DNA from 4 places in the Rhizobium sp. BR 314 genome. Region 3 is predicted to be linked to each of the others. Evidence: predicted binding sites of a transcription regulator. Region 3 holds the regulator's gene; each other region holds the start of a gene.

Evidence for each region. Region 3 encodes PhoB, which activates phosphate uptake and scavenging genes when phosphate is short. Its sites were predicted from a motif close to TGTCATNNANCTGTCAT; they were not measured.
Region 1: a site for PhoB is predicted at 3,844-3,860, ahead of QD461_RS12020 (DUF47 domain-containing protein). Genes of this name have one in related genera too.
Region 2: a site for PhoB is predicted at 3,451-3,467, ahead of QD461_RS09255 (alkaline phosphatase). Genes of this name have one in related genera too.
Region 4: a site for PhoB is predicted at 3,344-3,360, ahead of QD461_RS31715 (esterase-like activity of phytase family protein). Genes of this name have one in related genera too.

The regions. Positions count from the first base shown of each region.
Region 1 covers NZ_JARWLA010000007.1:53,814-59,148, reverse strand. Annotated here, with positions in the region: gene QD461_RS12030 (methyl-accepting chemotaxis protein) at 138-2,075, shown strand; gene QD461_RS12025 (anion permease) at 2,179-3,183, opposite strand; gene QD461_RS12020 (DUF47 domain-containing protein) at 3,183-3,824, opposite strand; gene QD461_RS12015 (LLM class flavin-dependent oxidoreductase) at 3,935-5,002, opposite strand; gene QD461_RS12010 (ABC transporter permease subunit) at 5,075-5,335, opposite strand, start outside.
Region 2 covers NZ_JARWLA010000005.1:107,327-112,661, forward strand. Annotated here, with positions in the region: gene hppD (4-hydroxyphenylpyruvate dioxygenase) at 1-101, shown strand, start outside; gene hmgA (homogentisate 1,2-dioxygenase) at 160-1,521, shown strand; gene QD461_RS09245 (fumarylacetoacetate hydrolase family protein) at 1,643-2,659, shown strand; gene maiA (maleylacetoacetate isomerase) at 2,665-3,300, shown strand; gene QD461_RS09255 (alkaline phosphatase) at 3,507-5,264, shown strand; gene QD461_RS09260 (hypothetical protein) at 5,326-5,335, shown strand, end outside.
Region 3 covers NZ_JARWLA010000019.1:42,250-47,584, reverse strand. Annotated here, with positions in the region: gene pstA (phosphate ABC transporter permease PstA) at 1-1,099, shown strand, start outside; gene pstB (phosphate ABC transporter ATP-binding protein PstB) at 1,114-1,929, shown strand; gene phoU (phosphate signaling complex protein PhoU) at 1,981-2,694, shown strand; gene phoB (phosphate regulon transcriptional regulator PhoB) at 2,726-3,409, shown strand; gene QD461_RS21885 (GcrA family cell cycle regulator) at 3,502-4,026, opposite strand; gene QD461_RS21880 (aspartate aminotransferase family protein) at 4,452-5,335, shown strand, end outside.
Region 4 covers NZ_JARWLA010000042.1:2,596-7,930, forward strand. Annotated here, with positions in the region: gene glmU (bifunctional UDP-N-acetylglucosamine diphosphorylase/glucosamine-1-phosphate N-acetyltransferase GlmU) at 1-371, shown strand, start outside; gene glmS (glutamine--fructose-6-phosphate transaminase (isomerizing)) at 485-2,311, shown strand; gene QD461_RS31710 (DUF502 domain-containing protein) at 2,488-3,192, shown strand; gene QD461_RS31715 (esterase-like activity of phytase family protein) at 3,523-5,019, shown strand; gene recG (ATP-dependent DNA helicase RecG) at 5,062-5,335, opposite strand, start outside.

The sequences.
Region 1 (5,335 bases), on a different contig from region 3:
TTGCAGCGCCGTTGGCGGTGAGCAGGACGCTCTTTATCTGCGATGCCCCCGACTCCCCCACGGCAGGCAATCATCGGCGCGGGCGCATTCTGCGGCGTGCACGCGATTGTCGGCTCTTCACCGAGAGCAGGCAAATCATGTCATTTCTCCAGAATGCCAAAATCAGGACGAAAGTACTCTCCATCATCATCCCGATCTGCCTGATTGGGGTTGCAAGTGTCTTCTTTATATCGAGCCAGTATAAGGATAGCGTTGGCACCTATTCGAATTTCATTTCGAAGGATGAGACCGCGGCCGTCGAGATGTCCAGAGCCAGCCAGCGGGTGACAGCACTGAGTTACAATGCCTATCAGATCCTGGTCTACAGCACGAAAGACCCGGAGATGGCGACGTTTTCGAAAGATTACGACGAGAACAAGAGCGTTCTTCTCGCTCGCTTTGCGACGGTTAAGCAGTTGATTCCCGACGAAGCTGACGCGATCGAGAAGCTGGCGGCGAAGGCAAATGACATTGTCGCGCTGACCGATCGGGCCGTGAAGGCTGGGCTTGTCGATGACAACGATACGGCCACCAAGCTTCTGAAGCAGGCCGACCCGCTCATCAAGGAGGAGGTCCTTGCCGTTCGCCACTGGCTCGATACCTTCAACGACAACATCAATGCCAAGAGCGATAGACTTGACGAGCATGCGTCAAGTACGATCACCGATACGCTTGTCGCACTTGGTCTCATCTTTGCTGCGGCAATCCTGATTGCCATTCTCGTTTCCGCCCGTGGTATCACCCTGCCGATTGAGCGACTACGAGCCCGTATGGTATCGCTTGCCGACGGGCATACGGACGAACAGATCGCAGGCCTTGGCCGCAGGGACGAGGTTGGTCAGATGGCGGCAGCAGTCTCTGTATTTCGCGACAATGCGCTTGAACGTATTCGATTGGAGCAGGAAGCTGCCGCAGGGCGAAGCCTCTCTGAACGGGAAAGACTGGAACGTGAGGCGCAGAAGGCCAAGGACGCGGCCGATACCCAATTCGCCGTTGATGGGCTGGCGAGCGGCTTGTCTGAGCTTTCGAATGGCAACATGGTCTATCGCATCGAGAAGCCTTTCGTCGCCCACCTCGATCAGCTGAGGACGAACTTCAACGCGTCGATGGCAAAGCTTGAGGAGACGCTGCGCGCGGTCGGTCAGGGCGGTCAAGCGATCGCAGCCGGCGCCAGCCAAATCCGCTCCGCGGCCGACGATCTTTCGAAACGCACGGAGCAGCAAGCGGCCTCGGTAGAGGAGACCGCTGCGGCACTCGAGGAAATCACCACCACGGTCAAGGATTCCACCCGCCGGGCGGAAGAGGCGAGCTCGTTGGTCGGGCGAGCCCGCGTCGGCGCCGAAAAGTCCGGCGAAGTCATGCGCGAGGCGATCGCCGCCATGGAGGCCATCTCGAAATCGTCGAGCGAGATCAGCAACATCATCGGCGTCATCGACGATATCGCCTTCCAGACAAATCTGCTCGCTCTCAATGCAGGGGTTGAAGCAGCACGAGCTGGCGAAGCCGGCAAGGGATTTGCCGTCGTTGCTCAGGAAGTGCGTGAGCTTGCCCAGCGTTCGGCAAAGGCTGCCAAGGAAATCAAGGCACTGATTTCGACGTCCGGCCAGCAGGTCGACAGCGGCGTGGATCTCGTGTCGCGAACTGGGCAGTCGCTTCAGCAGATCGTCAAGGAAGTCGAAGATATCGATCGCAATGTCCGTGCGATCGTCGAGGCCGCGCGTGAGCAGGCAACCGGATTGCAGGAGATCAACACTGCGGTCAACACCATCGATCAGGGCACGCAGCAGAATGCAGCCATGGTCGAGGAGTCCACGGCTGCGAGCTACAGCCTGTCCAAAGAAGTCACTGCCTTGAACGAGCTGCTTGGACAGTTCGCGCTCAATGGCGGCCGCGGCCAGTCACGACCCGCAATGGCGACGGAGCAGTCGAAAGCCGCCGCTTCGCCGGCGCGTTCGCTGCGGTCACGTATCGCCGGTGCGTTTACGGGCTCGGGCGGCGCGACTGCCGCTGCGGCCTCCTCATGGGAAGAGTTTTGATGCCGGACATGTGCAATTGCCAATAAGCAATTGATAACAAGAAGTTTAATGACCGCGGCTTTGCAAGTCGCGGTCATTTTCGTTCATCGTCGCTTCTGCTTGCTTACCTGAAAAGCTGCATGCCCCAATAGGAAAGTGCAGAGATCGCTGCTGCCGCCGGCAGTGTAATGATCCAGGCGATCACGATATTGCCCGCGATACCCCAGCGTACCGCCGAAACGCGACGAGCGGCACCAACACCAATGATGGCGCCGGTGATGGTGTGGGTGGTGGATACCGGTATGCCAAGCCAGGTCGCGGCAAAGAGCGTCAGCGCGCCGCCAGTCTCCGCGCAGAATCCCTGCATCGGATTGAGACGGGTAATCTTCGAGCCCATCGTGTGCACGATCCGCCATCCGCCAAACAGTGTACCGAGCGCCATGGCTGTCTGGCAGGAAAGCACGACCCATAGCGGAACATGGAAGGAACCTCCGCCATATCCTTGGGAATAAAGGAGAATGGCGATGATGCCCATGGTCTTTTGCGCATCGTTGCCGCCGTGTCCCAGCGAATAGAGCGACGCCGAGAAGAACTGCAGGATGCGGAATGTGCTGTCGACAGCAAAGGGTGTCTGTCGCACGAATAGCCAAGTCACGATCAGGACGAGGAATAGCGCCAGGATAAAACCGATCAAGGGTGACATCACGATAGCGCCGGCCGTCTTGAAGACACCGAGCCAGACGATCGAGCTTACGCCGACCTTGGCGAGGCCGGCGCCGATCAACCCGCCGACCAGCGCATGCGACGAGCTGGAGGGTATCCCAAATATCCAGGTGACGATGTTCCAGACGATCGCTCCCAGCAGTGCGGCGAAGATGACGGAGGCATCGACGATGCTCGGATCGATAATGCCGGTTCCGAGCGTCTCGGCCACATGCAGCCCGAAAAAGAGGAAAGCGATGAAGTTGAAGAACGCTGCCCACAGGACCGCATATTGCGGCCGCAGGACACGGGTCGACACGATGGTAGCGATGGAATTTGCTGCATCATGAAGCCCGTTCAGAAAGTCGAAGAACAAGGCAGTGGCGATGATCCCTATCAGCAAGGGAAAGGCGAGGGTGGCCTCCATCAGACGCTCTCGAGCACGATGCCGTTGATCTCATTGGCGACGTCCTCGAAGCGGTCGACAACCTTCTCCAGTTCGCCGTATATCTCGCTGCCGATGATAAAGGCCATGGCATTGGAGGCGCCGTAATTGCGGAACAGATTCTTCAGTCCCTGGTCGTGGAGTTCGTCGGCGCGACCCTCCACCTTGACGATCTCTTCCGTGAGATTGGCAAGCTTGGAGGCATTGGGGCCCATGCGATCGAGAAGAGGAACGGCCTCGGCGACGAGATGCGCGGCTCTGACGATCACTTCGCCCATCTGCTGCATGCCGGGATCGAAGCTTTTCTGCTCGAACAACCGGATGGTTTTCACCGTCTTGTGCATCATGTCGATGGCGTCATCCATGGACATGATGAGATCCTTGATGTCGCCGCGGTCGAATGGCGTGATGAAGCTGCGCCGCACCGCAAGCAGCACATCGCGCGTGATGCCGTCAGCCTGATTTTCAAGCTCTATGATCCGCCGGCCTTTCGCGTCGATGTCCTTGCCGGCCAAAAGTTCGTTCAGGGCTTCAGCAGCGCCGACGATCGTGCGCGAGTGCTGCGCGAAGAGATCGAAAAAACGATCCTCGCGCGGCATGAGTTTGCGAAACCAGCCTAACATCAAAACTCCATGCATTTATTGTCATGAAACCGTCATAATTGACGGAGCGCGGCTTGGAAAGTCGCGTGTTCTCGATGTTCTGTGGGTAGAGCTAACGGCTGTTTAGGTAATCAGTCGAGTAGAAGGGGCAGCAATTGATCCCCCTGGCGCTGAATTTCCGTCAGGTAGGGCGTATCCGACAGGACGAAATGCGTGATGCCCAGCTCTCTGTATTTGCGCAGCGAGCGGGCAACCTCTTCTGCCGACCCAACCAGCCATGTGGTCCCGGCGCCGCCGCCACCGAATTTGCCCGGTGCGGTGTAAAGGTTATCGTCGAGTACATCGCCGCGTGCATTGAGGTCGAACAAGCGTCTCTGTCCGACTGCAATGGACTGCCGGTGATCATGCCAGCCTGCGCCGTTATCTTCAGCCATCCCGGCGACTTTTGCTTCGGCGTCCGCCCACGCTTGTGCGCTGGTCTCGCGCACGAGCGTGGTGATGCGCAAGCCGAATTCCAGCGGAGCGAGATTGCGATCGAGCGCCTTGCTCAGCGACTTCAAGCGCTCGATCCGTTCGCGTACGCCATCAAGCGGCTCACCCCAGAAGAGCTGAACGTCCGCCTCGGTGGCCGCCACGCTTTCGGCCGCCTCCGAAGCGCCGCCGAAATAGAGCTTGGGGTGCCTGCGCTCGCCGCGAGCCTGAATCCGCGGCGCTGCCGTTGATTCGGCAACGCGGAAGTGTTCACCCTCATAAGTAACGTTCTCTTCGGTCCAAAGCTTGCGAACCAGCCGCATGAATTCCCGGGTGCGGGTATATCGCTGCGCTTGATCTCCCTCGCTGTCGCCATAAGCGGCGAGATTGTCCTTGCCGGAGACTATGTTGACGCGCACGCGGCCGCCGCTCAGCTGATCCAATGTGGCGGCCGCGGATGCGAATTGTGCAGGCCGCCAATAGCCGGGGCGAATGGCGATCAACGGCTCGAAGCTTGTGGTTCTTGTGGTAAGAGCGGTGGCAACGGTGAAGGTATCAGGCCGCCCCCAGCCGGTGCCGATCAGCGCGCCTTTCCAGCCATGCTCTTCCAGCGCCTTGGCGTGGTTCGTCAACGTTTCCAGGCTGTTGTGGCTTTCGACTGTGGAGTCGCCTCGATGGCCGGGCTTCGTGTCATTGGGAATGTACCAGAGAAATTCGCTGCTGCTCATGACCATGCCTGCATGTATTGGATGGGAAGGTATCGCCGCGACGGAGATGGGTGACACCCGTCCATCATGCGCTCAGAGTTTGCCCTTCCACGGAACGAGAACTGCTTCGAGAATGCGGATCGTCGCCGTGAAGGCAAAGGCGCAAAGGGCGATTATGCCGATGCCGACGAAGACGACGTCGGTTGCAAGGAATTGTGATGCCGACATGATCATGAAACCGATGCCGCGCGTCGAGGCGATGAGTTCCGCCGCCACCAGCGTTCCCCAGCCAATACCGAAGGCAATTCGGACCCCGGTCAGGATCTCCGGCAAGGCCGAAGGCAGAACGATGGA
Region 2 (5,335 bases), on a different contig from region 3:
AGGGCGACGAAGGCTTCGGCGAAGGCAATTTCAGAGCTCTCTTTGAGTCGATCGAAGCCGACCAGATCAAGCGCGGCGTCATCGGCACTGCGGCCGAGTGATCTTTATGCGACCCGGTGCGTGCACCGGGTTGCCAGCATTTCCGGGAGGAGTTGAGCGATGGACCAAACGATACAGAAGGCTTCCGACCGCCAGGCAACGGCGACGGAAAAGCTGCAATACATGCCTGGCTTCGGCAATGACTTCGAGACGGAGGCGCTGCCCGGTGCACTGCCGCAGGGTCAGAACAGCCCGCAGAAGTGCAATTATGGTCTTTATGCCGAACAGCTCTCCGGCTCGCCCTTCACGGCACCGCGCGGAACGAACGAACGCTCCTGGCTCTACCGCATCCGTCCGAGCGTGCGCCATACACGGCGCTTTTCGAACGCCTCCTATCCGCTTTGGAAAACCGCGCCCTGCCTCGACGACCACTCGCTTCCGCTCGGCCAACTTCGCTGGGATCCGCTGCCGGCACCCGCAGAGCGGCTGACCTTCCTTGGAGGGATCTGTACGATCACGACTGCCGGCGATGTGTTGACGCAGACCGGCATGGCTGCCCACGCCTATGTCTTCAATGAGGACATGGTCGACGATTATTTCTTCAATGCAGACGGCGAGCTGCTTGTCGTTCCCCAAGTTGGCGCCATCAGGGTGTTCACCGAGATGGGCATCATCGACGTCGAACCCTCTGAAATCTGCATCGTCCCGCGCGGCATGATGTTCAAGGTCTCGCGCCTCGGCGATGAAAAGGTCTGGCGCGGCTATATATGCGAGAACTACGGAGCCAAGTTCACATTGCCGGATCGTGGGCCGATCGGCGCGAATTGCCTGGCCAATCCGCGTGATTTCAAGACGCCCGTTGCTGCCTTCGAAGACAAGGAGACGGCGTGCCGCGTGCACGTCAAATGGTGCGGAAAATTCTATATCACCGAGATCGGCCACTCGCCACTCGACGTGGTGGCGTGGCATGGCAACTACACACCTTATAAATACGACCTGCGGACCTTCTCTCCGGTTGGTGCCATCCTGTTCGATCATCCGGATCCGTCGATCTTCACCGTGCTGACGGCTCCGACCGAAAGTGTCGGCACGGCGAATGTCGATTTCGTCATCTTCCCGCCGCGCTGGCTGGTGGCCGAACATACATTCCGTCCGCCCTGGTATCATCGCAACATCATGAGCGAGTTCATGGGCCTTATCCATGGCCAGTATGATGCGAAGGAAAAGGGCTTCGTGCCGGGCGGCATGAGCCTGCATAATATGATGCTTCCGCATGGACCGGACGCTTTCGGCTTCGAAAAAGCATCCAATTCGGAGCTGAAGCCCGTGAAGCTGGATCACACCATGGCCTTCATGTTCGAGACCCGGTTTCCGCAGCAGCTGACAAAATACGCGGCCGAGCTCGAAACGCTGCAGGACGATTATCTGGAGTGCTGGGACAAGCTGGAGCGGAGATTTGACGGCACCCCGGGCATCAAGTGAGGACAGAGCATGTCGCGCAAAAGTGTGAAGCGGTCTTGCGGCAACGACATGCGAAAAATTTGGGGCCTAAAGCGCGTTTGGCTCTTTAGGCCTGCGCATTCTCTGACAGTGGAACCGGAACATGAAGCTTGCGACTTTGAAAGACTCCACCAGAGACGGCCGGCTCGTCGTCGTCTCGCGCGATCTCACCCTCTGCTCCGAGGTCGGTCATATCGCCCGCACCCTGCAGGCAGCGCTCGATGACTGGGAGCATGTGGCGCCGAGGCTCGCGCGTGTTGCCGAAGGGATCGAAACGGGTGCCCAGCCGACGATCCGGTTTCATGAACACGATGCCGCATCGCCGTTGCCGCGCGCCTATCAATGGGCCGACGGCTCGGCCTACGTCAACCATGTGGAACTCGTGCGCAAAGCACGTAACGCCGAGATGCCCGAGAGTTTCTGGGTCGATCCGCTAATGTATCAAGGCGGCTCGGATGGTTTCCTCGCGCCGCGCGATCCGATCGCCGCTGTTGACGAAGCCTATGGGATCGACATGGAAGGTGAGGTGGCGGTCATCGTCGGCGATGTCGCCATGGGCTCCAGTCCCGAGGTTGCCCGACAGGCAATCCGCCTGGTGATGCTCGTCAACGACGTGTCGCTGCGCGGCCTGATCCCGCAGGAACTGGCAAAGGGTTTCGGCTTCTTCCAGTCGAAGCCGGCCTCAACTTTCTCCCCGGTCGCGGTTACGCCCAACGAGTTGGGAGACGCATGGGATGGCGGCAAGCTGCACCTGCCGCTGCGCGTCGTGCTGAACGGCAAGCTCTTCGGCAGGGCGAATGCCGGCGTCGACATGACATTTGATTTCGGGCAACTGGTTGCGCATGCGGCCAAGACCCGCAACCTTGTTGCCGGTACGATCATCGGCTCGGGGACTGTGTCCAACAAGCTTGATGGCGGGCCGGGCAGGCCGGTCGAAAATGGTGGCGACGGCTATTCCTGCATAGCCGAGATCCGCATGATCGAGACGATCGAGACCGGAGCTGCGCAGACGCCCTTCATGCGCTTCGGCGATCAAGTTCGCATCGAAATGCTTGATCGTGCCGGCCATTCGATCTTCGGTGCGATCGAACAGGCCGTGCAGAAATACGAAGGACCTTAGCCGCGATGAACGACGTCGTTCTTTACGACTACTGGAGGTCATCGGCGAGCTATCGTGTTCGCATCGCGCTCAACATGCTCGGGATCGGCTACAGGACAGTGCCGATCAACCTGCTGGAAGGCAAGCAAAAGAGTGCCGAATATCTGGAGCTTAACCCGCAGGGCTTTGTTCCGACGCTGGTGATCGATGGGCAGGTGATGACGCAGTCGCTCTCCATCATCGAATATCTGGCAGAGCTTCGGCCGGAGCGCAGGCTATTGCCGGCCGGTATTGCAGACCGCCAGCATGTGCGGGCGCTTGCCTACGCAATCGCCATGGACATTCATCCCATTTGCAATATGCACGTCGCAGCCTATGTCGCGACCATGACAGAAAGGGCAGAGGCTCGCGAAGAATGGATGAGGCATTTCATCGCCGATGGGCTTCGCAAGCTCGAGCATATGTTGCGCAAGTTTGACGACGCCTTCAGTTATGGTGATACGCCGACCATGGCGGATATCTGCCTCGTCCCTCAAGTCTATAATGCTCGCCGCTGGGGAGTTGATCTGACCGACCTCGGGCGCATTGTCGAGATCGACGGCAGATGCGCCAAACTGTCTGGCTTTCAGGCCGCGCATCCGGACCGCGCGAAGCCTGAGTGAAGGATCTCAGGCGTATCTGCTGTCGTCACATGGTCGGCAGCAATTGTCGATTCATTCCGCCATTTTAGGTGCTGACCATACAATCAGCATTCCTTAGCGAGTTCCCATCTGGAATTGCTGGTTGCAGAAAGTCGCTCTTTTTTATGCGATTGTCATACGGCTTTTATAAGGGAGAGGAGGAAGTAACCAAGACGCGGGGGTATTCAATGCGTAGACTTCTTCTTTCCATGCTGGCGGCGACCGTGCTGTCGGGGGCGGCCAATGCCACGACGATCTATCCGTTGGACCGGGCAACGGTACTGGTCGGCTCGCCCTTTGATTTCAAGGTTGAATTCAGCAAGGTCGTCAAGCCGGAAGACGTGAAAGTCACGATCAACGGCGAGAGCTACGACGCCGTATTTGGCAAGACGGCCAATTTCGTCGCCGAGGAAAAGGGCGCGGAGGACAAGGTCCTCGGATCGGCACTGATCCTGCGCGGCATCAAGATCGCCAAGCCCGGCCAGTACAAGGTTGAGGTTGCAGCTGGCGACGAGAAGAAGTCGGTCAACTGGGAAGTCTACGGTACGTCGGCCGCGCCCAAGGCCAAAAACATCATCTTCCTGCTAGGCGACGGTTTGTCTGTTGCGCATCGCACCGGCGCCCGCATCATGTCCAAAGGCATGACCGAAGGCAAGGCCAACGGCCGTCTCGCCATGGACGACGTTCCGCCGGTCGCCTTCATCGGCACTTCCTCGACCTCCGCCATCGCGACCGACAGCGCCAACACCATGTCGGCCTACATGACCGGTCACAAGTCCGCCGTAAACGCGCTCGGCGTCTACGCCGACCGTACGCCGGCGAGCCTTGATGATCCGAAGGTCGAAACTATCGGTGAAGCACTGCGCCGCACCGGCAAGAAGTCGCTCGGCATCGTAACCACTGCCGAAGTCGAAGACGCGACGCCGGCAGCGCTCGTCTCCCACACCCGCAAGCGCGGCGACAAGGCTGAGATCGTTGGCATGATGTACGACGTCAAGCCGGACGTCCTGCTCGGCGGCGGCTCGGCCTACTTCCTGGCCAAGAGCGTACCCGGTTCCAAGCGCAAGGACGACAAGGACTATATCGCGCTCTTCAAGGATGCCGGCTACGCCGTTGCCACCGACAAGAACGAACTGGCTACTGCCGCCGGCTCCAACCAGGACAAGCTGCTCGGGCTCTTCCACACCGGCAACCTCGATGTGACGCTCGATCGCGAGTTCCTCAAGAAGGGCACCGTCGACAAGTTCCCGAACCAGCCGGGCCTCGTCGACATGACCAAGGTTGCGCTCGACAAGCTCGCTAAGAACCCGGAAGGCTTCTTCCTGATGGTCGAAGGCGCATCCATCGACAAGATGAGCCATCCGCTCGACTGGGATCGCGCCTTATTTGACACGATCGAGTTCGACAAGGCCGTAGCTGTTGCGCGCGAATTCCAGGCCAAGAACCCGGATACGCTCGTCGTCGTCACCGGCGATCATACGCACGGCGTCTCCATCATCGGCACCGTCGACGATAACAAGCCGGGTACGGAAATGCGCGAGAAGGTCGGCACTTATGCTGCCGCTGGCTTCCCGAACTACGAAGACAAGGATGGCGATGGCTATCCGGATCGCGTCGACGTTTCCCGCCGCCTGTTCCTCGCCGCCAACAACGGCCCGGATCACTACGAGACCTTCCGTCCGAAGCTCGACGGCCCGTTCGTCCCGGCAATCCAGAACGAGAAGAAGGAATATGTTGCGAACGAGGCTTACAAGGACGTGCCCGGTGCCGTCTTCGTTCAGGGCAACCTTCCGAAGGATGAAGATAGCGGCGTTCATGCTGTAGACGATATCGTTCTCCAGGCTGCCGGCCCCGGTGCCGACGGTTTCCGCGGCTACATGGAACAGAGCGACGTCTATCGCGTGCTGGCCGACACCTTCGCGTTCGGCGCCGAGAAGAAGATGTAAGCCTGCCGATATCGGCGAATTGGGACAGGCGGCACAAAGGCCGCCTGTCCCTCGACAGTTTATGGGGGTTC
Region 3 (5,335 bases):
CTCCGAGAAAGTCATCGATCCAACGGGCAAGCGTTCCAGCGATCCCAAGGTGCTGATATCGGCCAATTATCCCGTACTTGTGCGTGACGCAGTGGTGAAGATGCTTGGTATTGATCCCGCCAATCGCGCGCTCGTTCGCGAGGCGACGGCCATGGTGTCGGACAGCGCCCGGATCGCACTGCGCGACAAGGTCGTTGCCAACCCCGCTATCATCGGCACGACCGCAAACGTGGTGCTTCTTGCCAGCGCGAATATCGACTCCGCCAACAAGGGGCAGATCGATTTGACGGCCGACGAGAAGGACCGCAAGGTGTCGGATCGGCAGGTCGCATGGATGAAGCAGCTCCGCGATAGCGGCGCACTCTACAAGGCCTTCAACAGCGGCCTGTTCCTTTCAGGCAATTCGAGCCGGCCGGAAGCTGCAGGCCTCGGTGTTGCCCTGATCGGCTCGCTCTATCTGATGTTGACCGTGCTTGTGCTCGCCTTGCCCGTCGGCGTCGCCGCTTCGATCTATCTCGAGGAATTTGCACCGAAAAATCGGCTTACGGATCTGATAGAGGTCAACATCAACAACCTCGCAGCCGTGCCATCGATCGTATACGGCCTGCTCGGCCTCTCGGTCTTCATCAACATGATGGGACTGCCGCGCTCGGCCTCGCTGGTCGGCGGTCTCGTGTTGAGCCTGATGACGCTGCCGATGATCATCATCGCCACGCGCTCGGCGCTGCGCGCGGTACCGCCATCGATCCGCAGTGCCGCACTTGGCCTCGGCGCGTCGCGCATGCAGATGGTCTTCCACCATGTCCTGCCGCTCGCCATGCCCGGTATTTTGACTGGCACGATCCTTGGGCTTGCCCATGCGCTCGGGGAGACGGCGCCGCTGCTTCTGATCGGCATGGTCGCCTTCGTCGCCAATTATCCCGCTTCGCCGCTCGATCCTTCGACGGCGCTGCCGGTGCAGATCTACATGTGGGCGAGCGAAGCGGAGCGTGCCTTCGTTGAGAGAACCTCCGGGGCCATCATCGTCCTGCTCTTCTTCCTCGTTGCGATGAATATCGGGGCAATCCTGCTGCGCCGTCGCTTCGAGCGGCGCTGGTAGGGGAGGAGCACGAAATGAACATGATGACGGAAGCCGGAAGCGAACGAGCATTGGCCAAGAAGATGATGACGATCCCCTACAAGATGATCGGCCAGGACGTTTCGGTCTACTACGGCGAAAAGCGCGCGCTCTTCGACGTCAATCTGAATATCCGCGCCAATACGGTCACGGCGTTGATCGGCCCGTCTGGCTGCGGCAAGTCCACCTTCCTGCGTTGCCTCAACCGCATGAACGATACGATCGAGACCTGCCGTATCACCGGCAAGATCACGCTCGACGATCAGGATGTCTACGACAACAGTATCGATGTGGTGGAGCTGCGCGCGCGCGTCGGCATGGTCTTCCAGAAGCCCAATCCGTTTCCGAAATCGATCTACGAGAACGTCGCCTATGGTCCGCGCATACACGGCCTGCATCGTTCGAAGGCCGATCTCGAGCACATCGTCGAAACCAGCCTGCAGAAGGCTGGTCTCTGGGGCGAAGTGAAGGACCGGCTCCACGATGCCGGCACCAGCCTTTCTGGCGGACAGCAGCAGCGCCTGTGCATCGCGCGCGCCGTTGCAGTCAGCCCGGAGGTGATCCTGATGGACGAGCCCTGTTCGGCGCTCGATCCGATTGCGACGGCAAAAGTCGAGGATCTCATTCACGAGCTGCGGGAGAATTTTACGATCGTTATCGTGACGCATTCCATGCAGCAGGCTGCCCGCGTTTCACAGCGCACCGCAATGTTCCATCTCGGCCATCTGGTCGAGGAGAACGACACCGATAAGATGTTCACCAATCCCGACGATTTCCGCACGCAGGATTACATCATGGGCCGTTTTGGTTGATGATGTCAGGTGCGCGGCTCCCTTCACACAGTTCACCTTAAGGAAAGAAAAATGGTCTCCACTCACATTCTCTCTGCCTATGACGAAGACCTGAAGTTCCTGACGCGCCGTATTGCCGAAATGGGCGGTCTGGCCGAACAGATGGTCAGCGACAGCGTTCGCGCATTGGTTCATAGCGATGCCGCTCTCGCACAGAAGGTCATCTCCGACGACGTCGTTCTCGACCATGCCGAACGCGAAGTCGGCGACAAGGCGATCGTCACCATCGCACGTCGTCAGCCGATGGCGGCTGACCTGCGCGAGATCATGGGTTCCATCCGCATCGCCTCCGATCTGGAGCGTGTCGGCGACCTTGGCAAGAACACGGCAAAGCGCGTCATCGCCGTGCAGGGCACCGGAGTTCCGCGGAAGCTTGCCCGCGGCATCGAACATCTTTCCGAACTGGCGCTCGGCCAGCTCAAGGAAGTCCTTGACGTCTACGCCACGCGGTCGCCAGACAAGGCTGTTTCGATCCGCGAACGCGACGAGGAAATCGACGCGATGTACACCTCGCTCTTTCGCGAGATGCTGACCTACATGATGGAAGATCCGCGCAACATCACCACCTGCACGCATCTTCTCTTCTGCGCCAAGAACATCGAGCGCATCGGCGACCATGCCACCAATATCGCCGAGACGATCTATTACATGGCGACAGGCGCACAGCCGGAAGGCGAACGTCCGAAGGACGACACTGCAAACACCGTTGGCGCGGTGACGGAATAATCTGGAAGAGAAGAAAGGAGACCAAAGGCGCATGGTTCCGAGAGTTGCTGTTGTAGAAGACGAGGAAGCGCTGAGCGTTCTGCTGCGCTATAATCTTGAGGCCGAAGGCTTCGAGGTCGACACGATCCTCAGAGGCGATGAAGCCGAGTTGCGTCTCCAGGAGCGCATCCCCGATCTTCTGATCCTCGACTGGATGCTCCCCGGCGTGTCCGGCATCGAGCTTTGCCGCCGGCTGCGTATGCGGCCGGAGACGGAGCGCCTGCCGATTATCATGTTGACGGCCCGCGGCGAGGAAAGCGAGCGCGTGCGCGGCCTTTCCACCGGCGCGGACGATTACGTCGTCAAGCCGTTCTCGACGCCGGAGCTGATGGCGCGCGTCAAGGCGATGCTACGGCGTGCCCGTCCGGAGGTTCTCTCTACGGTGCTGCGTTGCGGCGATATCGAGCTGGACCGCGAAACCCATCGCGTTCATCGCAAGAGCCGCGAAGTGCGGCTGGGTCCGACGGAATTCCGTCTGCTGGAATTCCTGATGTCCTCGCCGGGCCGCGTCTTCTCCCGCTCGCAGCTGCTGGACGGCGTCTGGGGGCACGATATCTATGTCGACGAACGCACCGTCGACGTTCATGTCGGCCGCCTGCGCAAGGCGCTAAACTTCTCCAATATGCAGGATGTCATCCGCACCGTTCGCGGCGCGGGCTATTCCATGGAGGCCTGAGCGGTCAACCGCTCAGGCATCAACATTGCGGCGGAAACAGAAAACGGGCCTCGAGGGGCCCGTTTCGTTGTCTGAATTCTTGAATTCGCTGCTTAGCCGTTGTTGCGACGGCGATCATGCACCGGCTGGTAGGCCATGCGCTGATGATAGGTGCAGTACGGCGAGGAATCCGGGCTGTCATTGCCGCAGAAGTGGAAATCGTCCTTCAACGGATCACCGACGGGCCACTTGCAGGTGCGTTCCGTCAGTTCCGTCAGGCCGAGGCGGCGCGAAATCGGAACGACGACATTGGCCGCGGGACGGTAGGTGATCTCGTTGACCGCATCGACCTCGATCTCTTCCTTCAGCATGGTTGCACCCTGCTGGCGGGCAACCGTACGGGTCGCGACGCGCGAGGTGTAAGCCGGAGCCCTTGGCGCCGAGGCAGTGCGCTTCGGCGTGCGAGCAGCCGTCGCCGTGCCACCCGCCTTCGCTCGGCCGGGAAGGTTCAGGCGATGCACCTTGCCGATGACGGCATTACGGCTCACGCCACCCAGTTGCGCCGCGATCTGGCTGGCGCTCAACCCTTCGGACCATAGCTTTTTCAGCTTCTCGACGCGTTCGTCTGTCCAATTCATGCCCTGTCTCCGCTGTCGCGTTTCCGGTGGCAGAATCCTTCACCATTGCCTCGCATGGGATCGAGGCACGAAACGCTTTAAAATTGTGGTGACTAGTTCCGCCGCATGCAGTCTAGCAATTGCTTTTTAACCTAGTGTGAGGCTGACTCCGTGACAAGAGTCGCGAGAATCTTGAGGAATCGATTTCGGGGTTTTCCCCAACTTGCTGCCCCGGCGTGGCATTTCTGCAATATGCCGTGCCGAACGCGATCCATTTGCGCGCAAGCGCTTTCTCGCACTTGCTAAATCGCCAGTTTTGTTGACATCGCGGTGCAAAACATCAATAGTGCCCAGGCCGCCGCAAGGCGGCATTTTTGATTTTTTCGGACCCGTTTCATCAAGCGGAAGCGATTGGTCCTTAAAGTTGTGATCGAGGAGATATGGCCATGGCCGAGACCGCGCCGCTTTATGATACATACCTGCGTGCTCCGCTGCGGTTCGAGCGAGGCGAGGGCGTCTGGCTGGTGACGGAAAGTGGCGAACGCTACCTCGATTTCGCAGCTGGTGTGGCGGTCAATTCGCTTGGCCATGCCCATCCCCATCTTGTGGCCGAACTGAAGGCGCAGGTAGACAAGGTGTGGCACCTGTCGAACCTCTATGAAGTGCCCGGTCAGGAAAAGCTGTCGAAGCGGCTGACGGATGTCACCTTCGCCGACAAGGTGTTCTTCACGAATTCCGGCGCGGAGGCGCTGGAATGCGCCATCAAGACGGCGCGGCGCTATCACTTCGCCAAGGGGCATCCCGAGAAGTTTCATGTGATCACTTTCGAGGGCGCCTTCCACGGCCGCACCATCGCGACGATCGCAGCCGGTGGTCAGGAAAAGTACATCGAAGGTTTCGGCCCAAAGGCTCCGGGCTTCGATCAGGTGCCGTTCGGTGATCTCGACGCCGTCCGCGCAGCAGTTACCGATGCGACGGCGGCGATCCTGATCGAGCCGGTGCAGGGCGAGGGTGGTATTCGCCCAGCCACCAATGAGTTCATGCGCGGCCTGCGCCAGATCTGCGATGAGCATGGCTTGCTGTTGATCCTGGATGAAGTCCAGTGCGGCGTTGGCCGCACGGGCAAGCTCTTCGCTTACGAATGGGCCGGCATTAAGCCTGACATCATGGCTGTGGCCAAGGGGATTGGCGGCGGTTTCCCGCTCGGTGCGTGCCTTGCGACGGCTGAAGCCGCCTCCGGCATGAAGGCCGGCACGCACGGCTCGACCTATGGCGGCAATCCGCTTGCCATGGCCGTTGGCAATGCGGTGCTCGACATCGTGCTTGCTGA
Region 4 (5,335 bases), on a different contig from region 3:
GCGAAGTCAAGAACGCCAAGATCGCCGAAGGCGCCAAGGTCAACCATCTGGCCTATATCGGCGATGCGACGATCGGTGCTCACAGCAACATCGGCGCGGGCACGATCACCTGCAATTATGATGGGGTCAACAAGCACGAGACTCACATCGGTGCGAATGCGTTCGTCGGATCCAACTCATCGCTTGTGGCGCCTATTCGCATCGGCGATGGTGCTTATATCGCCTCCGGCAGTGTCATCACCGATGACGTTCCTGCCGATGCCCTGGCCTTCGGACGGGCTCGTCAGGAAGTAAAGCCGGAGCGAGCCAAGCTCATCCGCGAGCGAGCTCTGGCCATCAAGGCAGCAAAGAAGGGTGGCGGTAGCCTCTAGCTCTACGTTTTTCGCGTAATGGTACGAAATCGAAAGTGACCGTTATGCCAATTGAGAAAATTCTAGGAACAGGTAGGACTTGCCCTCAAATCTGAGGTCAGACGGAGAGTTGTATGTGCGGTATTGTAGGGATTGTCGGAACGAAGCCGGTGGCGGATCGCTTGGTGGACGCGCTGCGCCGCCTCGAATATCGCGGTTATGATTCCGCTGGCGTTGCGACCATCCATGACGGCGTGATGGATCGCCGCCGTGCGGAAGGAAAGCTTTTCAATCTGGAAAAGCGCCTGGAAACGGATCCGCTGCCGGGCACGACCGGCATCGCCCATACACGCTGGGCAACCCATGGTGTTCCGAACGAAACCAATGCGCATCCGCATTTCGTCGAAGGCGTCGCCGTCGTCCACAACGGCATCATCGAGAACTTTTCGGAATTGCGCGAAGAATTGAAGGCTGAGGGCAGGGTATTCTCGTCGCAAACGGATACCGAAGTCGTGGCGCATCTCCTGGCGAATTACATCCGCGATGGCCTCGACCCGCGCGCTGCCATGCTGAAGATGCTGAACCGCGTCACCGGCGCCTATGCGCTGGCCGTCATGTTCCAGAACGATCCGGGCACGCTGATGGCGGCACGCTCAGGCCCGCCGCTTGCCGTCGGTCACGGCAGGGGCGAAATGTTCCTCGGTTCGGATGCTATTGCGCTTGCGCCGTTTACCAATGAGATCACCTATCTCGTTGACGGCGATTGCGCCATCGTCACGCATAGCGGCGCAACCATTCTCGATTTCAACGGCAAGGAAGTGAAGCGGCCGCGGCAGATTTCCCAGGCGACTGCATACGTAGTAGACAAGGGCAATCACCGCCACTTCATGGAAAAGGAAATCTACGAGCAGCCGGAGGTCATCTCCCACGCTCTCAGCCATTACGTCGATTTCGCCAGCCATCGCGTGCATCCCGGCGTGTCGGCTATCGACTTCGGGAAAGTGTCGGGTCTGGCGATCTCCGCCTGCGGCACCGCTTATCTTGCTGGCCTGATCGGCAAATATTTGTTCGAGCGCTATGCGCGCCTGCCGGTCGAAATCGATGTCGCCTCCGAATTCCGCTATCGCGAAATGCCGCTGCAGTCTTCGCAGGCTGCGCTGTTCATTTCACAGTCCGGCGAGACGGCCGATACGCTGGCATCGCTGCGCTATTGCCGTGATCATGGCCTGAAAATCGGCGCTGTTGTCAACGTCAAGGAATCGACCATCGCGCGTGAATCCGACGCGGTTTTCCCGATCATGGCCGGCCCGGAAATCGGCGTTGCCTCGACGAAGGCCTTCACTTGCCAGCTGGCCGTTCTTGCATCGCTGGCGATCGGCGCCGGTGTCGCTCGCGGCACTATCAGTGCCGAGGATGAGAAGGAGCTAGTGCATCATCTTATTGAGATGCCACGCATCATGGCCAATGTCCTCAATCTCATTCAGCCGCAGATGGAAAGCCTTTCGCGTGAGATTTCGAAGTTCAAGGACGTGCTCTATCTCGGTCGCGGCACCAGCTTCCCGCTCGCTCTGGAAGGCGCGCTGAAGCTGAAGGAAATCTCCTATATCCATGCAGAGGGTTACGCAGCCGGCGAACTCAAGCATGGACCGATCGCCCTGATCGACGAGAACATGCCCGTCATCGTCATCGCTCCCCATGACCGCTTCTTCGACAAGACGGTTTCCAACATGCAGGAAGTGGCAGCACGCGGCGGACGAATCATCTTCATTACCGACGAAAAGGGTGCTGCAGCGTCCACGCTGCCGACGATGGCGACGATCGTTCTGCCCTTGGTGGACGAGATCATCTCCCCGATCATCTTCTCGCTGCCGATTCAGCTGCTTGCCTATCACACCGCTGTCTTTATGGGCACCGATGTCGACCAGCCGCGAAATCTCGCCAAGTCGGTGACGGTGGAGTAGAGTTCCGCTCCTGTTGTCACCCGGCATCACGTCGTCGTGAGCCGCATCTCCGTCAAGCCCGGCGGCATGACTGCCGGGTTGTATGCCGCATGGATTTCTGGCACTTTCCTTAGAGGAGAGGTGGGGAGGACTTGGCCGATAGCGGTAGGTGACGGAACGGAGTTTTCGAACGGCGAATGACTGAAAAACTCATCAAAGCGTCCGTACCGACGCGGATCAGAAACAATTTTCTGGCCGGCCTGATTATTTGCGCACCCATAGCCATAACGCTTTGGCTGACATGGTCAGTCGTTCATTGGGCGGATAGCTGGGTGCGACCATACATCCCCGCGCGCTATGATCCGGAAAGCTATCTGAACTTCGCAGTTCCCGGCACCGGGCTGGTGATTGCGATGATCTTCATCACGCTGGTGGGGTTCCTTGCCAAGAACCTGATCGGTCAAAGCATCGTCCGTTTCGGCGAGTCGATCGTCAATCGCGTGCCCCTCGTGCGGACGATCTACAAGAGCGTCAAGCAGATCTTCGAAACGGTGCTGAAAGAGCAGGGCACCTCCTTCAAGAAGGTCGGGCTTATAGAATATCCAAGCCCCGGCTTGTGGTCGATGGTGTTTATTTCGACGGATGCCAGAGGCGAGATCGCCTCGAAGTTCGATGCCATGGGCAAGGATATGGTGGCGGTCTTCCTGCCGCCGACGCCGGTGCCGACGGCTGGCTTTCTGGTTTTCGTTCCCCGCGAAAAGATCACCGTGCTCGACATGAGCCCGGAGGATGGCGCCAAGCTTCTGATATCAGGCGGCCTGGTTGCACCGGAGTATAAGGACGCACTTGTGGCGGCCAAAGGCCTGTTGCCGACACCCATTCCAGTGAAGTCGCTGACCTAACGCATTTCCGTTTTGGGCATAGCCGCGAGAATGCTCGATCTCATTGTTTTCAAGCAGTTTCGGACGCGAAACCGCCCCACAGTCTTGCCGGACTACTGCTAGGCTGCTTTCTAGCGGCGGGCGGTTGGCAAGCTTCGCGCATTGCGCGAGCTGTCATGCGCATATCATGTTGACGCCTTAGATCCTCGTTGGGGACGAGCGATAGAATGCATTTCATCACTGATGGCTTGAAGCCTCTGTGCCGAGCAAATGCACTTCGATCCGGGTCTTAGACTGGGCCGAAGATAGACGCCATTGTCTCCAGAAGATTTTCATCCGGAGGATATTGTTTTGAGATATACGCGTTCGACAAGCTTGTCGTTGTTATCGGCAACGCTTGCCACAGTCGTTTTCATGGCTCCGGTGGCAGCCCTCGCCGATACGTCCGTAACCGTCGGCGGCGTGGCGATCATCAACAAGGGGCGCGTCGCCATTGGCCGCATCCCTGCCGATCAGCGCGACAAGTTCGGCGAAACCTTTGGTTCCGGTTCGGGCATGTCGATCGATACCAAGAGCTGGACCCGCAACGCCGATGGCACCTACAAGGGCTCGCTGTGGCTATTGCCGGATCGCGGCTACAATGTTGCCGGCACCAACGATTATCGCGCGCGTCTCAACACCATCGATATCAAGCTGACACCGGTTGCTCCCGGCGCGACACCACCAGCCGGCAAGGAGCAGTTGGGTGTCGAAGCTAAGCTCGCTGACACGCTGCTGCTGAAGGACAACAAGGGCAACGACACCACCGGCCTCGATCCGGCAAACGGCGTTCGTAATCCGGAAGGTGCCATGCCATTTTTGCCGCAAGCGCCGAACGGCAAGATCTCGCTCGACAACGAAGCCGTTGCCCGGCTGCCCGATGGCTCGATGTTCATCAGCGATGAATACGGACCCTACATCTACCGCTTCTCGGCGGACGGGCGGATGATTTCGGCCACGGCCCCGCCGGCCGCGTTTCTGCCGATACGCAAGGGCACCGTGAACTTCTCCTCGAACAATCCAGGCCCCGGCGAATCCGCTCCCGATCCGAAGGACCCGACGAGCGGACGCCAGAATAACCAGGGCTTCGAGGGCATGTCACTGACCCCGGACGGCAAGTTCCTGATTGCGGTGCTCCAGTCCGCGACGCGCCAGGATGGCGGCGATTCCAGCTCGACGCGCCAGAACACACGCGCCTTGGTTTACGAGACTACCGATCTCGGCCATCTGAAACTGGTGCATGAATATGTCGTGCCCTTGCCGGTCTTCACCAATGACAAGGGCAAGACGGCCGTCGCCGCCCAGAGCGAAATCGTAGCACTTTCACCGACAAGCTTCCTGATGCTCGCTCGCGACAGCAACAACGGCTACGGCCAGAAGGGCGAAAAGTCGATCTATCGTAGCATCGTCGCCGTCGATGTGTCCGCCGCCACCGACATTGCCGGCGGCAAGTTCGACGGCGATACGGCTGTCGCTCCGAAGGGCGTTCTCGACCCTTCAGTCAAGCCGGCTGTCCTCAGCCAGTTCATCGACATCAACGATGCTGCCGATCTCGCCCGCTTCGGCCTACACAACGGCGCTCCGAACGATCGCAACAATCTCTCGGAAAAATGGGAAGCCATGTCGCTCGCTAGCGTCCAGGACCCGAAGCTGCCGGATGACTACTTCCTATTCGTCGCCAACGACAACGACTTCATCACCCAGGACGGCTTCCAGGTCGGAGCTGCCTACAAGGATGATAGTGGCGCCGATGTCGACACCATGTTCCAGGTGTTTCAGGTCACTATTCCAGGCCTAGCCGGCAAGTAATCTCATGAGACACGGATGGGCGCGGTCACCGCGTCCATTCAATTATCCGGCCCGCAGGAAGCGGATCGCTTCGTCGCGGCGGAAGAGGTAGAGCAGGGTACGCACCGCCACGCCGCGCTCGCTTGTCAGCTCCGGATCCCGTTCGATCAGATAGGCGGCATCCTTGCGGGCGATTTCCAGGAGGTCGGCGTGCGCCTCAAGGCTGGCAATGCGGAAGCCGGGCGTGCCGGACTGGCGCGTGCCGAGAAGCTCGCCTTCGCCGCGCAGCTTCAAATCCTCCTCGGCGATCCGGAAACCGTCCTCGGTCTCGCGCATG